Linked DNA regions of Rhodobium gokarnense. Each later gene encodes a partner of the first gene's protein in a complex. Links are inferred from orthologs where the notes say so. Each region holds a gene or a part of one and is shown on either strand. Other genes may lie near its edges. The genes, in order: trxA and trxB.

Region 1 (7,256 bases):
CGCAATTGCCGCGAGCGTCCCTTTCGTCGCGTGCCGATGACGGCATAGCGCCGTCCGCGCGGCGCCAGGCGGCACGGCGAAATTGCAGCGCCGCGCGCTGCCACCGCTGTTCTTAATCAAAAAATCGCAAAGCCCGCCAAAGGCCGGTTCTTTTGGCGGAATAAACCGGCTAGGCTCCCTGCACTTCCGAAACACCCGGGTGGAGGGACCCTATGGTTGGCGTCGTTATCGGATTTCTGGCCCTTGGCGTGGGCATCTACCTCTTGTTTCGCGGTGGCGGATCGACGACCCAGCCAACCACCTCCCAGGGACGGCTCGGACGAACGCTTGCCGCCCTCGGGCGCCGCGGCCTCGGCATCGTGCTCGCCGCCGTCGGCCTCTTCCTCCTCGCCTCCACCTCCTTCGTCTATGTCGACCCGGACGGCGTCGGCCACCTGAAGCGCATCTATGCCTTCGAGGAGCTGCCGCGCGGCCGCATCGTCGCGCTGGAGGGCGAAAAGGGTCCCCAGGCGGATATCCTCGGCCCCGGCTTCCATTTCATCCCCTTCGTGCGCGTCCTCTACGACTATGAGGAATTCGAGGTCCTGACCGTCCCGGAGGGCTACTACGGGCAGATCAAGGCCAATGACGGCCTGCCGATGCCGAGCGGCATGTACATCGCGCCGGCCTTCCCGGACGACAAGACCGAGGGCATGCTGGACGCCAAGACGTTCCTGACCTCCGGCGGCTACAAGGGACCGCAGGAGACGGTCCTGAAGCCCGGCCGCTACCGCCTCAACCGCTACCTGTTCGACGTGCGCGTCACCGAGGCGACCGAGGCGACGATCATCCCCAAGGGGTTCGTCGGCGTCGTCAAGTCGAACGTCGCCGCGCCCGGCATCGATTGCCATGAGGAGGTGGTCGCGACCGACGCCGCCCGCGGCGCGCTGACCGTGCCGCTGGTGCCCCGCGGCTGCGTCGGCATCTGGAAGGAGCCGCTTCTCCCCGGCGCCTACTACCTCAACCGCCAGGCCTATGAGGTGACGCTGGTCGACGTGCGGGTCCAGACCTGGGAATACAAGGGCGGCTACGTCAAGCGCATCATCGACCTCTCCGTCGACCAGGAGGGCAACATCCAGCAGGTCGAGCGCCAGGTCACCGAGGCGATCCCGCCGAACGCCGCCGACAAGGCCGTCTTCGTCAAGGTCGAAGGCTGGGACATCCCGCTGGAGCTGCGCGCCCTCGTCCAGGTCAGCCCCGACCACGCGCCGATCGTCGTCGGCTCCGTCGGCGGTCTGGAAGAGATCGAGAACCGCATCCTGACGCCTGCGATCAGGTCCATCGTGCGCAACGTCGCCGGCTCCACCGTGCGCGTGCCGATCAAGGAGGAGGGCGGCGGCATCGCCGTGCCGATCGAATACGAGGTCCGGCCGACCCGCGTCCTCGACCTCATCGAGAACCGCGAGGCGCTGGAGGAGACGATCGAGGCCAAGATCAAGATCGAGGGCGACAAGGCTGGCGTCGACATCCGCGAGATCCGCCTCGGCGAGCCGGCGATCCCGCCGGAGCTCCTGGTCTCGCGCCTGCGGGTCCAGCTCGCCGACCAGCTCTCCAAGGCCTATGACCGCGAGACGGCGGCCCAGCAGAAGCGCATCGAGACCGAGCAGGCCCGCTCCACCGCCAACGAGCAGCCCCGCCTCGTCCAGGCCCAGATCGCCGTCAAGGTCGCCAACCAGCGCGAACAGGAGCGCGAGGCTTTGGGCCGCGCGGAACGCAAGTTCCTGGAAGAACTCGCCAAGGGCCAGATGGCCCAGGCCAACGTCCTCGGCCAGGACCGGGTTGCGCTCCTGCAGGCCCTCGACAAGGTGCTCGGCAGCCTGGAGAGGAAACCCGAACTCGTCCAGATCGTCGGCAAGCTTGTGCCGAACACGGTGGTCGGCAACTCATCGGGTTTGGCCGGCGCCGCCGCCATCTTCGGCTCCAATTTCGGACAGGCGACCAGGGAGATCCCGACCGGCGCCGGAGGACGGTGACCGGCCGAGAGTCGCCCAAACGACGTCATCGCGAGCGCAGCGAAGCGATCCAGTGCGGCGTTTGAGGGTGGTCCCGACGCTCACCACACCCTCCTCCGTCACCCCGGACTTGATCCGGGGCCTATTGCCCACCTCGATGCGGTAGCCCGTCGCGGTTCTTGATGTGACCCACGCCAAGGCCAAGTGCTCTCAACAAACGGCATACCGCGTTGGCAGGGGCAATAGGCCCCGGCTCGGGGGCCGGGGTGACGACTGAGTGTTGGGCACGCGGGGTGCGCCCCAAGCTAACACGGAGCCTGCTGCCGACGCCCTATGGATTGCCGCGTCGGCCTTACGGCCTCCTCGCAATGACGTTGAAAAAACGAGGAAAATCTCTCTACCGTCATTGCGAGTGCAGCGAAGCGATCCAGTGCGGCATTTGAGGAGTGACCCCGGTGACCGCCACACCCTCTTCCGTCACCCCGGACTTGATCCGGGGCCTATTGCCCACCTCGACGCGGTAGCCCGTCGCGGTTCTTGATGTGACGCACGCCAAGGCCAAGTGCTCTCAACAAACGGCATACCGCGTTGGCAGGGACAATAGGCCCCGGCTCGGGGGCCGGGGTGACGGCTGAGTGATGGGCACGCGGGGCACGCCCCAAGTTAACACGGAGCCCGCTGCCAACGCCCTATGGATTGCCGCGTCGGCCTGTCGGCCTCCTCGCAATGACGTTGAAAATACGAGGAAAATCTCTCTACCGTCATTGCGAGCGCAGCGAAGCAATCCAGTACGGCCTCGCCGCCATCGATCCGTTCAAGGAAAAAACAAAGGGCGCCGCGATTGCCGCAGCGCCCTTCTTGATCGAATAGGCCGAACGCCGGATCAGGCCATCTTGTCGACCGTCGCGCCGGGGCCGGCGGCCGACGGGCTCTCATTGGCCTCGCCGCTCTCCGGCGCACCGGCGTCGTTCGCTGCTTCCGCGGGGGCCTCGCTCGCTTCCGGCTTCGGCGCCTTGGGGCCGCCCTTGGCAACGCCGACCATCGCCGGGCGCAGCACGCGTTCGCCGATGACGTAGCCGGACTGCACGACCTGCACCACGGTGCCGCTCGGCACGTCGGGGTTCGGCACCTCGAACATCGCCTGGTGCAGGTTGGGATCGAACTTCTCGCCGGCCGGGTCGAGCTTCTTGACGCCATGCTTTTCCAGCGTCTTCAGCATGTCCCGTTCCGTCATCTCCACGCCCTCAAGCAGACCCGAGAACGCCGCATCGGCGCCCTCGCGCGCTTCCGCGCCGACGGCATCGAGCGCCCGGCGCAGGTTGTCGCTGACGGTCAGCATGTCGCGCGCAAAGCTGGAGGCGGCGTAGTCGCGCGCATCGCGCAGCTCCTTGCCGGTCCGCTTGCGCAGGTTCTCCATCTCCGCCAGGGTCCGAAGGAGCTGGTCCTTCAGCTTGGCGTTTTCCTCGCTGAGCGCTGCGGCCGGATCGGCCGCATCCGCCTCCGGCTGCGCGGCGGTGTCGTCCGCAGCCTCGGTCTCGGGGGTCTTTCCCGTCTCGTCACTCATTGCAGTCCTCTTCGGGGTCCGCGTCCGGAGCCCTCTTTAAGCGGTGTCGGCGTATGAGCCCGTCCGTTGTTGAATATCCGGGTCGCGATATGCGGTCTCGGCCCGCCTCCGTCAAGGTTTGGCCACAAAAAGACACGGCAAAACCCGGGTCGGCGGGCCGGCCCGGGCAGCGACAGGCTGAACTGGAAGCCGGGATCAGACGGCGCCGTTGATCCAGTCGAGGAGGCGGCCCTTCGGCTGGGCGCCGACCTGCATGGAGGCGGGCTCGCCGTCCTTGAACAGGATCAGCGTCGGGATGGAGCGCACCCCGTATTTGATCGCCGTGTTCGGGTTCTCGTCGATGTTCAGCTTCGCCACCTTGACCTTGCCGGCCATCTCGGTGGCGATTTCCTCAAGCGCCGGCGCGATCATCTTGCACGGGCCGCACCATTCGGCCCAGAAGTCGACGACAACCGGCTCCGACGATTTCAGGACGTCGGCCTCAAAGGTCGAATCGGTGATTTTTTCGGTCGTCATGGGTGTCCTTCTTTCATGGCTTGCATCATGCGCGAGGCATGTCGCTCATTAGTTGGTTCGAAAGTAAGAACGCCGGACCGGAGCGTCAAGCACGGGCATTTCCGAAAAAGCGCGATCTTCAGGAAAGGATTTCGCCGGATCCCCCGGCTCTGAGCCGCTGGAGCGCGGCATCGAGCCGCGCCGCCTCGAGTTCGACAAGCGCCGGACCGGCGGTCCACAGGAGCGCGGCGCGGACCGTGCGTCCCGGATAGAGCGCCGACAGCACATGCCGGTAGAGCGCGAGCTGGACCACATAGTCCTCCGGGATCGCCGAATCGCCCGGCACCTCCCGGTTGGTCTTGTAGTCGACGATGAGCACGGCGTTGTCCGTCGCAATCAAACGGTCGATCTGGCCGGAGATCGAGAGCGTCTCGCCGCCATCGGTCCGAAGCGTGCCGACGATGGCGACTTCGGCCCGTCCCTCGGACGCAAAGACGTGGCGGAAGTCGGGATGGTCGAGGACCGAAAAGACCTCCGCGATGAGCCCCGCCCGGTCGGACTCCCCGAGATCCGGCGCGAGTTTCTCGAGCATCTTTGCCGTCATCTCCGGCCGCCTTTCTTCGGCAGGCCCCGGCAGGTGCTGCAGCAGCAGATGGACCAGCCGGCCGCGCTGCAGCGCGTCGATGCCGGGCGAAAGCGCGGCCGCCATCGCTTCCTGGGAGAGCCTGTTCTCATCCGCGGGCGGCGCGGAGGTGCCGCCGAAGGCGCGCGAGGGCGCGAGCGGTCGGATGCGCGGCGGCGGCGGAGCGGGCGTCGTCAACCAGTCGGGCCGCGGCACGGCAGGCACTGCCTCCGCCTCGTCGCCGGTTGCTTCCCGGGGCGGCGCGTCAATCTTGCGCCAGCGCCAGGCGGTCACCGCGCCCTCGGTATCCCGGATCTCCTCGGCCTCCGGCGAGAGCGATGCCTCGATGACCCGGTGCCAGATGGTGTCCGGCGGCGTCCGCGTGCCGCGATAGCCGCAGACGATCAGCCGGTCGCGCGCGCGCGTCATCGCCACATAGAGGAGCCGGCGGTATTCGTCCTCCTGGTCGCCCTTGTAGGCATCGATGGCGGCCCGGTGCCAGTCCGTCGAAGCCGGTTTGCCGGGCGTCCACACCGGTGCCTCGATGCTGCGTCCGCCGACCGTCAGCTCGCGCTGGAGGATCTTCGGCGCGTGGGCATGGCTGAACGGCGCGGAAGCGGGATCGACGAGGAAGACGACCGGCGCCTCCAGCCCCTTGGCGCCGTGGACGGTCATGATCCGCACCTCGCGCGCGACAGAATCCTGCTGGCGCTTGATCTCGGTCGGCGTCAGCGACAGCCACGACAGGAACCCCTGAAGGCTCGGCGTCTGGGTTTCCTCGAAGGACAGCGCCAGCGCCAGGAACGCGTCGAGCACCTCGTCGACCTCTGCGCCGAGCCGGCCGCGGAATTTCGCCCGCCCGCCGAAGGGGCCGAGGATGTCGGCGAAGAACTCGTAAGGCGGCACCCGGTCGGCCCGGCCGATGGCGCGGGCAAGCAGCCCGTGGCCCGCGGCGAATTGCGGCTCCTTGCGCCGAGCGAACAGGGCCTCGGCAAGGCTCGCATCCCGGTCGTGGCCAAGGTCGAAGAGGGTCTCTTCGTCGAAGCCGACGAGCGGGCTTTTCAGCACCTCGGCAAGGGAAAGGTCGTCGGCCGGCAGGAGCGCGGCGCGGCCGAGCGAGATCAGGTCCATGACCGCGATGTGGTCGGTGACGGCAAGCCGGTCGGAGCCGGCGGCCGGCACCTGCCGGTCCTTCAGCGCCCGGTTCAGCGCATCGACGAAGGCCCCGCGCTTGCGCACAAGCACCAGCACGTCGCCGGGGGTAATCCGCCGTCCCGTGCCTTCCAGCCGCGCGCCGGAGGCGATCCAGCCGGCGACAGTGTCGGCGATGCGCTCGGCCAATCGCCGCGCCGGCTCCGCCGGGCCCTCATGGTCGAGCGGCTCGGTCCAGTCCTCCGGTTCGGTGACGGTCTCCGCCTCCATCAGCGGCCAGACCTCGACGAGGCCCGGATCGCCCCGCCGGATCGCCTCGTGGATCGGCGCGGCGGGCGGCTCCGATAGCCCTTCATGGTGTTCCGGCGCGGCAAAGACCGTATCGACGGCGGCGAGCACATCGGGCGAGGACCGGAACGACAGGTTCAGCCGCTCGTCATGGAAGGCGAGGCCGGCGTCCCGTGCCGCCCGCCCGAAGGCCTTGCGCTTTTCGCCGAAGAGGCGGGGGGCGGCGCCCTGGAACGAATAGATCGACTGCTTTTCGTCGCCGACGGCAAAGACCGTCGGCGGCCGCTCGCGCCGCCCTTCGCCGGAAAAGAAGTCGCCGACGAGCTGGGTGATGACGTCCCATTGCCGGGGGCTGGTGTCCTGGCCTTCGTCGACCAGCACGTGATCGAGGCCGAGGTCGAGCTTGTACTGCACCCAGCGCGCGGCCTCCGACGAGGAGAGGAGGTCGGCGGTGCGCGAGACGAGGTCATCGAAGTCGAGGAGCCCGAGGGCGGCCTTCCTGGCCTCGTAGCGGGCGATGACCGCCTCCGCGAGCCGGGAGATCGCGGCGGTCGCCTCCACCGTGATCGCGGCGCGATACCGGTCGAGGACGTCCCCCAGCCGCTCGCACTCGGCCCCCAGCCGCTCTTCCAGGTCGGGAAAGACGTCCTTGATCGCCTTGGTGGCGAATCCCCTTGCCGTGCGCGGGCTTTCGTTCTGCGTGAAAAAGACCTGCGTCCACGCTGCGAGTTTGGCTTCCGGATCGTGCTCGCCAAGGGCGGCCCTGAGGCGGTCCAGAAGCTTGGCATCGGTCGCCTTGTCGGAGGCTTCAAGCTCCGGCAATAGACCGGCGAGGAACCCGGACGAGAACGCCTGCGATTGGTCGGCCTCTGCCGCGATGGCGCGCGGCGTTTGGCCGGACTCAAGCCCGAAATCTGCGGCGAGCGCGGCGATCCCCGCGTCGAGCGAGCCGGACGCTGCGATGAAGCGCGACAGGGTCTCGCGTTTCGCCACAAGTTCGGCAATCGCCTCCTGAAAGCTCCAGTCGCTCGCCCGTGCCATCACCGTCTGCAGGGCGTCTGCCAGCCGGCCCTCGGGCTGCTCGGCTGTCCGGTGGAGGAGGGACGCCTGCGCCTCGGCCAGAAGCTCGGCCTGGCCGCGGTCG
Region 2 (7,489 bases), on another replicon or contig:
GCGGATGACGCCGGCCTGTTCCAGCGCCCGGACGCGGCGCAGGCACGGCGGCGCGGAGATGCCGACCCGGCGCGCCAGCTCCACATTGGTGATGCGACCGTCCGCCTGCAGCTCCGACAGGATCTTCCAATCGACGTCGTCCAACCGTAATTTCACCGCGAACTCTCCAGCAAGGGACGCAACCGTCTCTTGCGTACAATAAATGCCCAATTTCGCAATAAAATAATCGAAATGAGCAGGAATCGTACGCCTCACGCGTTGCCGCACCGAAGCGCTTTCCCCAAAAAGTGACAGACTTTTTGGATAGGAAATCGCGTTAGAACAATACCTGACGCATGTTACGCCGTTCGGACAAAACGCAACGTGCATCAGGAAGCGGCGGACGCGGCGCATGCAAGGAAAATGGCCGACATGACCCGAGCCGAGAACATCAGGATCCCCGAAACCGGCTGGGTGGTGACCAGCGGCCATGCCGGCCACCAGGAGCCGGCGATCGGCGTCTTTGAGGCGATGGGCATCCGGCCGAAGGTGATCCGCGTGGCGCCCGGCGCGCCGTTCCGCTTTCTGGCCCCCTACGGCCCGGCCGCGCGCCACCCCAAGATCGCCCCGCCCTGGCCGGACGTCGTCCTGGTCTCCGGCCGCCAGAGCATTCCCTACGCCCGCGCCATCCGCAAACGCTCCGGCGGACGCACCTTCACCGCCGTCCTGCAGAACCCGGTCGCCGGTATCAAGGGCTTCGACCTCGTCTGGGTCAACGAGCACGACGCGCTTTGCGGCGACAACGTCATCCGCACCGTCACCACGCCGAACCGGGTCAACGTCGCCCGGCTGAAGGACGGCGCCGCCGCCCTGCGCACCCACACCCCGGTGCTGACCGACCGGGTGCTCGGCGTCGTCATCGGCGGCTCCAGCCGGTTCTACCATTTCCGCGCCGTGGAAGCCGAAGCCCTCGGCGAGGCACTGGCGAAATTCGCCACGGAGCACGGCTTTTCCGTCGCCGTCACGCCGTCGCGGCGCACCGGCAAGGCAAACACCGACATCGTCCGCGACAAGCTTTCCGGCGTCCCCTCCTGGGTCTGGGACGGCACCGGCGACAATCCCTATTTCGGCATTCTCGGCATCGCCGAGCGGCTGGTGGTCACCTGCGATTCGGTCAACATGCTCGGAGAAGCCGCCTATACGGCCAAGCCGATCCATGCCTGGCGCCTGCCCGGCACCAGCGACAAGATCGGCGCCTTCCACAAGGACCTGATCGCCCACGGCGCCATCCGCTGGTTCGACGGCACCTGCGAGACCTGGGACTACGCCCCCCTCGATGCCACCCGCTATGTGGCCGACGAGATCATTTCGCGTTACATGGAAAGAAACGGCAGAAGATCGATCGAATAGGGAAGGACAACCGGATGAGCACGATCGACCTTGGGGCGTTCCGCGAAACGCCGCTTGAGACCGATCCCTTCGACTACCTGGTGGTGCCGCATTTCGTGCCGCCGGAAAGGCTCGCCGACATCATCGAAGACTTCCCCGCCGTCCCGGGACCGGGCTCGCATCCGCCCAGCCTCTTGAAGATCAAGGGCGCATTCGCCGACCTTTTGTCGGAAATGGACGCCGAACCGTTCCGCCGGGCCGTCGAAGAAAAATTCGCCATCGACCTTGCCGGCCGGCCGACCATGTTCACGGTCCGCGGCTTCTGCCGCCTGAAGGACGGCAACATCCACCCGGACTCCAAAACCAAGATCATCACCGTCCTCGTCTACCTCAACGAGGAATGGGAGGAAGAGGGCGGCCGGCTGCGGCTCCTCAGGAGCGACACCGACCTCAACGCCGTCGCCGCCGAGGTCCCGCCCCATGGCGGCACCCTGCTCGCCTTCCGCCGCTCCGACACCTCCTGGCACGGCCACGAGCCCTTTGAAGGTCGCCGGCGCGCCATCCAGATGAACTGGGTGACCGACGCCGCCGTCGTCGCCCACGAACAGCGCCGCCACCGCTTTTCCACGAGATTGAAGAAGCTGAACCCGTTCCAGCCGGCGGGGTAGAGCCGCATCTTGTAGGCAGACGCGAACCACGATCTATCGTCATCGCGAGCGCAGCGAAGCGATCCAGTTCGACATCTGAGAACAGGCACCAACGGCCACCCCGCCCTCCGCTGTCATTGCGAGCGAGCGAAGCGAGCGCGGCAATCCAGGGGCCACGCGCTGCGAGCAAGCCGCTCTGGATCGCCACGTCGGCCTTACCAGGCTCGCGTCACGCGCCGCTCCCCGTCCTGCGGACCCTCGCGATTACGACGATCTGGTATCGCCGTACTTCAGACCCGCACCGGCGCATCGGGGAACGCGAGTTGCTCCCGCGCGCGCCAGTCGTCGGTGACGAAATTGATGATCAGCGACTTGCGCACGCCCGGGATCGGACGCGGCTCGAAGCCGTGCCAGCTCCGGTCCGACGGCACGAACACCATCGCGAAATTCGGCCGGAACGGCGTCCGCTTCGCCCAGGTCTGCTTGTCGGCATAGATGTCCGTGCCGAGCGCATCGTGGCCGGCAACGTCGGAGAGATAGGCGAGCATCGTGAAGCGTTTCACGCCGATGTCGGTGTGCGGGCCGAGCCAGAAGCCGTCCGTGTCCTGGCCGTATTCGATTCGAAGATAGGTGCCGTCCAGGTCGGCGCCGAACACATCTGTGATTGTCCTTACCGTCTCCGGCGCCTGGAAAGCGTCCGCCACCGCGCGGCACACGGGGTGCTCGGTCTGGTTTTCCACATCGAAATAGACCCGGGTCGCATTGTGCGCCTCACGGGTGCCGGAGACACCACCGAGGTCCGGGGCGGGAAACGGCAGGGATTGCAGCGCCGCCAGCGCCGCGTCGTCGAAGAGACCGTCGACGTACCAGTGCGGATAGGGTGCGGCATGGCGCTCCGCGGCACGAATTGCCGGAATCAGGGTCTTTTCGGTGCTTTCCGGAATGGCCATATGGGGTGTCGCTCGCATCCTGATCGGCGCGACGCCGATCCATTGCGCTCGCCCTTGCGGTTACGCCGCAGGGTTTCGATTGCGGCCTCTTACGCCATGGCGCGGCGCCTGTCGAGCCGCCAGGGCGCGGCCGCCGATATTGGCATCACCGTGCCGATTGGGATAAACCTAGGACGAAAAGACGCCGAGGAGAAGGGAATGGCAACGCACAGCAGCAAGGTTCTGATCGTCGGTTCGGGACCGGCCGGTTACACGGCGGCGATCTATGCCGCGCGCGCCATGCTGGAACCGATCCTCGTCGCCGGCATCCAGCCGGGCGGCCAGCTCACCATCACCACCGACGTGGAGAACTATCCGGGCTTTGCCGATCCGGTGCAGGGCCCGTGGCTGATGGAGGAGATGCGCAAGCAGGCCGAGAACGTCGGCACGACGATGATCAGCGACCACATCGTCTCCGCGGACCTCTCGCGTCGCCCCTTCACGCTCGTCGGCGACAGCGGCGACACCTATGCCGGCGACACCATCATCATCGCCACCGGCGCACAGGCCAAGTGGCTCGGGCTTCCCTCGGAAGAAAAGTTCAAGGGCTTCGGCGTCTCCGCCTGCGCCACCTGCGACGGCTTCTTCTACCGCGGCAAGCACGTGCTCGTCGTCGGCGGCGGCAACTCGGCCGTCGAGGAAGCGCTCTACCTTACCCACCACGCCGACCGCGTCACCATCGTCCACCGCCGCGATGCCTTCCGCTGCGAAAAGATCCTGGAACAGCGCCTGCTCGCCCACGACAAGATCGACGTCATCTGGGACACCGTGCTCGACGAGGTCACCGGCACGGAGGGCTTCCCGCCCTCGGCCAACGGCGCCCGCCTGAAGAACGTCAAGACCGGCGAGATCACCGATTTCCCCGTCGACGGCATCTTCATCGCCATCGGCCATGCCCCCGCCGTGGAGGTGTTCCGCGAACAGGTCAAGCTGAAGCCGAACGGCTATATCTGGACCGCCCCCGATTCCACCGAGACGAGCGTGCCCGGCGTCTTCGCCGCCGGCGACGTCACCGACGACATCTTCCGCCAGGCCGTCACCGCGGCCGGCATGGGGTGCATGGCGGCGCTGGAGGCCGAACGGCATCTGGCGGCGCTGCCGGCCGTGGAAGCCGCCCAGTAACCCTTCTTGCGTTTGTATTAGGTTTCAATCGGGCGGCGGCCTTACGGGCCAGCAAGCCGCCCTGCCCGCGACCGCCGCTGCCGGAGGCAGGGGTCCCGCCCCGGATGGAAGGACGCTGAGAGCGCGATGGACTGGGACAAGCTTCGGATATTCCACGCCGCCGCCAGCGCCGGCAGCTTCACCCACGCCGGCGAAGAGCTCAACATGAGCCAGTCGGCGGTCAGCCGGCAGGTCTCCGCGCTGGAGGCCGAACTCGGCATCGCGCTGTTCCACCGCCATGCCCGCGGCCTGATCCTGACCGAGCAGGGCGAGCACCTGTTCCGCACCGCCCGCGACGTCTACATGAAGCTGGAGGCGGCCAAGTCGCGCCTGTCCGACACCAAGCAGCGCCCGTCCGGCACCTTGCGCGTGACCACCACGGTCGGCCTCGGCTCGACCTGGCTCGCGGCCCGGCTCAACGAGTTCGTCGACCACTATCCGGAGATCGAGCTCGACATCATGCTGTCGGACACCGAGCTGGACCTGTCCATGCGCGAGGCCGACGTCGCCATCCGCCTGCGCCAGCCCGTGCAACCGGACCTGATCCAGCGCAAGCTGTTCACGGTGCACTTCCACCTCTACGCCTCCAAGGCCTATCTGGAACGCTTCGGCAGTCCCAAGACCATCACCGATCTCGACCACCACCGGATCATCACCTTCGGCTCGCGGCCGCCGACCTATCTGCGCGACGTCAACTGGCTGGAGACGGCCGGCCGCTCGCCCGACAATCCGCGCACGCCGGCACTCCGGATCAACAACATCTTCGCCATGAAGCGCGCCGTGCAGTACGGCATCGGCATCGCCATGCTGCCGGATTACGTGATCGAGGCGGAATCGCGGCTGGTGCAGCTCATCCCGGGCGCCGACGTGCCGACCTTCGACACCTATTTCGTCTACCCGTCCGAGCTGCGCAACACGGCCCGCATCACCGCCTTCCGGGACTTCCTGCTGACCAAGGCGGAGCGCTGGATCTACTGATCCGGATTTACCGATCTGGATTTACTGATTCTGGGAAACCGAATCACGGTAACCAGCCTTCAAAAGTGGAAAGACGGCACTGTCTTTTGGCACAAATACCAATGTAGCCGGCCGGAAAACGCGGTTCAGATCAAGGCTTTTCTTTGGCCATTCTGTCGCAGCATTGTGGCGCACCCTGCCCGGCCCCGGCTGAGAAATAAACCGGATTCCGGTGCATCGCCTGTCGCGGTATTATTCACCCATTGACAAGACAGCGCTTTTCCGACCTGCCGCCCATTTTTTTAGCAGAGTTCTGCATGGTCTGAATATTAATCATGCGAATTCCGCATAACTGGCATGCCGCACTGCCTATAGAAAAGGCATCTCCCATCGGTCATATAAGCAATCAGCTGATGGCAATCGAGCTCACACCTCCCCGTGATCCTTTTGCGTGCAGCTGTTCCCCTCTGGAAGGTGATTTCATCGCGTCCGACAACGTGATGGATAACTGCCGGACCCGTAACCCGGGTCCGGCATTTTTCTTTTCCGGCCAAAGAATCCGATCCGTTCCGGGAGTCCTCAGGTGGCCTCCAACCGGAAAGTGATCGACTCCATTTAAAGCATTATTGCGAACGACTTGCAACCGACTGCGGGCTGCGCCGCGCGGCGGAAACGGCCCGAACGGCAGGCACCTCACATGAACAGCTTCTCGTTCGTGAGGCCGGCATAGATGCCGGCGACCTCATCGCCATAGCCGTTGTAGAGTGTCGTCGGATAGACCTCCCCCGACGGCAGCAGCTTTTCCGTCGCCTGCGACCAGCGCGGGTGCGGGACCTCCGGATTGACGTTGGCCCAGAAGCCGTACTCATTCGGATTGATCTTTTCCCAGAAGCTGACCGGGCGCTCGGCAACGAACGAGAAGCGGACGATCGACTTGATCGACTTGAAGCCGTATTTCCAGGGCGTCGCCAGCCTCAGCGGCGCGCCGTACTGCTTCAGGAGCGGCTTGCCATAGGCGCCGGTGACCATGAAGGCGAGCTCGTTGGTCGCCTCGACCATCGACAGCCCCTCCACATAGGGCCAGGGATACCAGCTCTGCTTCTGGCCGGTCGCCACGTCCGGGTCGAGGAAGGTCTCCATGCGGAGGTATTTCGCCTTGGATGTCGGCTTGGCGTAGTCGACCAGCGCCTTCAGGGGAAAACCGGTCCAGGGAATGACCATCGCCCAGGCCTCCACGCAGCGCAGCCGGTAGATGCGCTCCTCCAGCGGCACGCGGGCAAGGAGGTCGTCGATGTCGAAGGTGAGCGGCTTTTCCACCTCGCCGTCGATGGTGATCTCCCAGGGCCGGATCGGCAGCGCCTGCGCCGCCGAGGCGATGCTCTTGTGCGAGCCGAATTCATAGAAGTTGTTGTAGCTCGACGCTGTCTTTTCCGGCGTCATCGGCCGCTCGACCGTGAACGCCTCGTTGCGGTCCACCGGATAGCGGCCCGCGCTCGGGTCGTCGCCGGCAGCCTTGCCCTTGCCGGCAAGGCCGACCACTTCCTCGCTCTCCTCGCAGCCGCCGAGCGCCGCCGTCGCCATCAACAGGCCGGAGGAGACGAGGAACTTGCGGCGGTTGAGGAATATCTTTTCCGGCGTCACCAGGGATTCCGGGAGGTCCCAGGAGCGCGTGCGTTTGATGAGCATGGGCTTGCCTTTGGTCGCATTCTGTCAGGAGGCCCGATGAAGGCCCTTGCGCGCGACTGTGGGCGAGGCGCCCGTACAAAATCAAATCACAGCCGGGTGTGCCGCCCGTGAGGCAAGGCGCATCGGAGCGGACATCGCTGCCTTACAAAGCAAGAAAAGAAAACCGGCGGCATCGCTGCCGCCGGCCCAATTCATGCGCCGATGAGCCGGGAGACGCCCCGTCGATCAGGCCGCCTGCTTGCCGTGCCGTTCCAGCACCTGCTCGGCGAGCCGGCCGGTCAGCTCCTGCAGGTGGTCGAAGCGGGCCGTGTAGCTGGCGACGCCCTGGGTCGCCGACCTCAGCTCGATGATCAGGTCCTGGATCTCGGCCTGGGGCATCATCGCCTTGACCTCGTCCCAGCCCGGCCAGCCCGGCCGCGCATCGAAGCCGAGGAGCTGGCCTCTGCGCCCGGAGACGATGGCGTTGACCTTCGCCGTCGCATCCGACGGGCAGACGATGGACACTTCCAGGATCGGTTCCAAAAGCACCGGCTTGCACTCGGCCATGCCCTCGCGCATGCCGATCTGGGCCGCCATCTTGAACGCCTGGTCGGAGGAATCCACCGTGTGGTAGGAGCCGTCCGTCAGCGTGACCGCCACATCGACGACCGGAAAACCGAGCGGTCCGGAGACGAGATATTC

The links.
Region 2: the proteins of trxA (region 1) and trxB are in contact, whole or in part, in a crystal structure (PDB 1F6M), measured with the Escherichia coli proteins. The link is inferred for Rhodobium gokarnense from one-to-one orthologs.

The regions. Positions count from the first base shown.
Region 1 is NZ_JAOQNS010000009.1:53,475-60,730, forward strand. The notes cover bases 2,412-5,159. They hold trxA (thioredoxin TrxA), read right to left. Parts: upstream 4,072-5,159; coding sequence 3,751-4,071; downstream 2,412-3,750. Other genes in these bases: M2319_RS15635 (hypothetical protein), read left to right, coding at 2,718-2,861; grpE (nucleotide exchange factor GrpE), read right to left, coding at 2,875-3,555; addA (double-strand break repair helicase AddA), read right to left, coding at 4,190-5,159. Outside these bases: M2319_RS15630 (SPFH domain-containing protein), read left to right, coding at 213-2,012; more of addA, read right to left, coding at 5,160-7,256. UniProt on the Escherichia coli protein: Participates in various redox reactions through the reversible oxidation of its active center dithiol to a disulfide and catalyzes dithiol-disulfide exchange reactions.
Region 2 is NZ_JAOQNS010000001.1:116,534-124,022, reverse strand. Bases 2,164-5,144 are described here. They hold trxB (thioredoxin-disulfide reductase), read left to right. Parts: upstream 2,164-3,163; coding sequence 3,164-4,126; downstream 4,127-5,144. Other genes in these bases: M2319_RS00595 (LysR family transcriptional regulator), read left to right, coding at 4,253-5,143; M2319_RS00605 (2OG-Fe(II) oxygenase family protein), read right to left, coding at 2,306-2,965. Outside these bases: M2319_RS00620 (Lrp/AsnC family transcriptional regulator), read right to left, coding at 1-156; M2319_RS00615 (mitochondrial fission ELM1 family protein), read left to right, coding at 412-1,389; M2319_RS00610 (2OG-Fe(II) oxygenase family protein), read left to right, coding at 1,404-2,036; protein-methionine-sulfoxide reductase catalytic subunit MsrP, read right to left, coding at 5,816-6,808; M2319_RS00585 (elongation factor G), read right to left, coding at 7,034-7,489.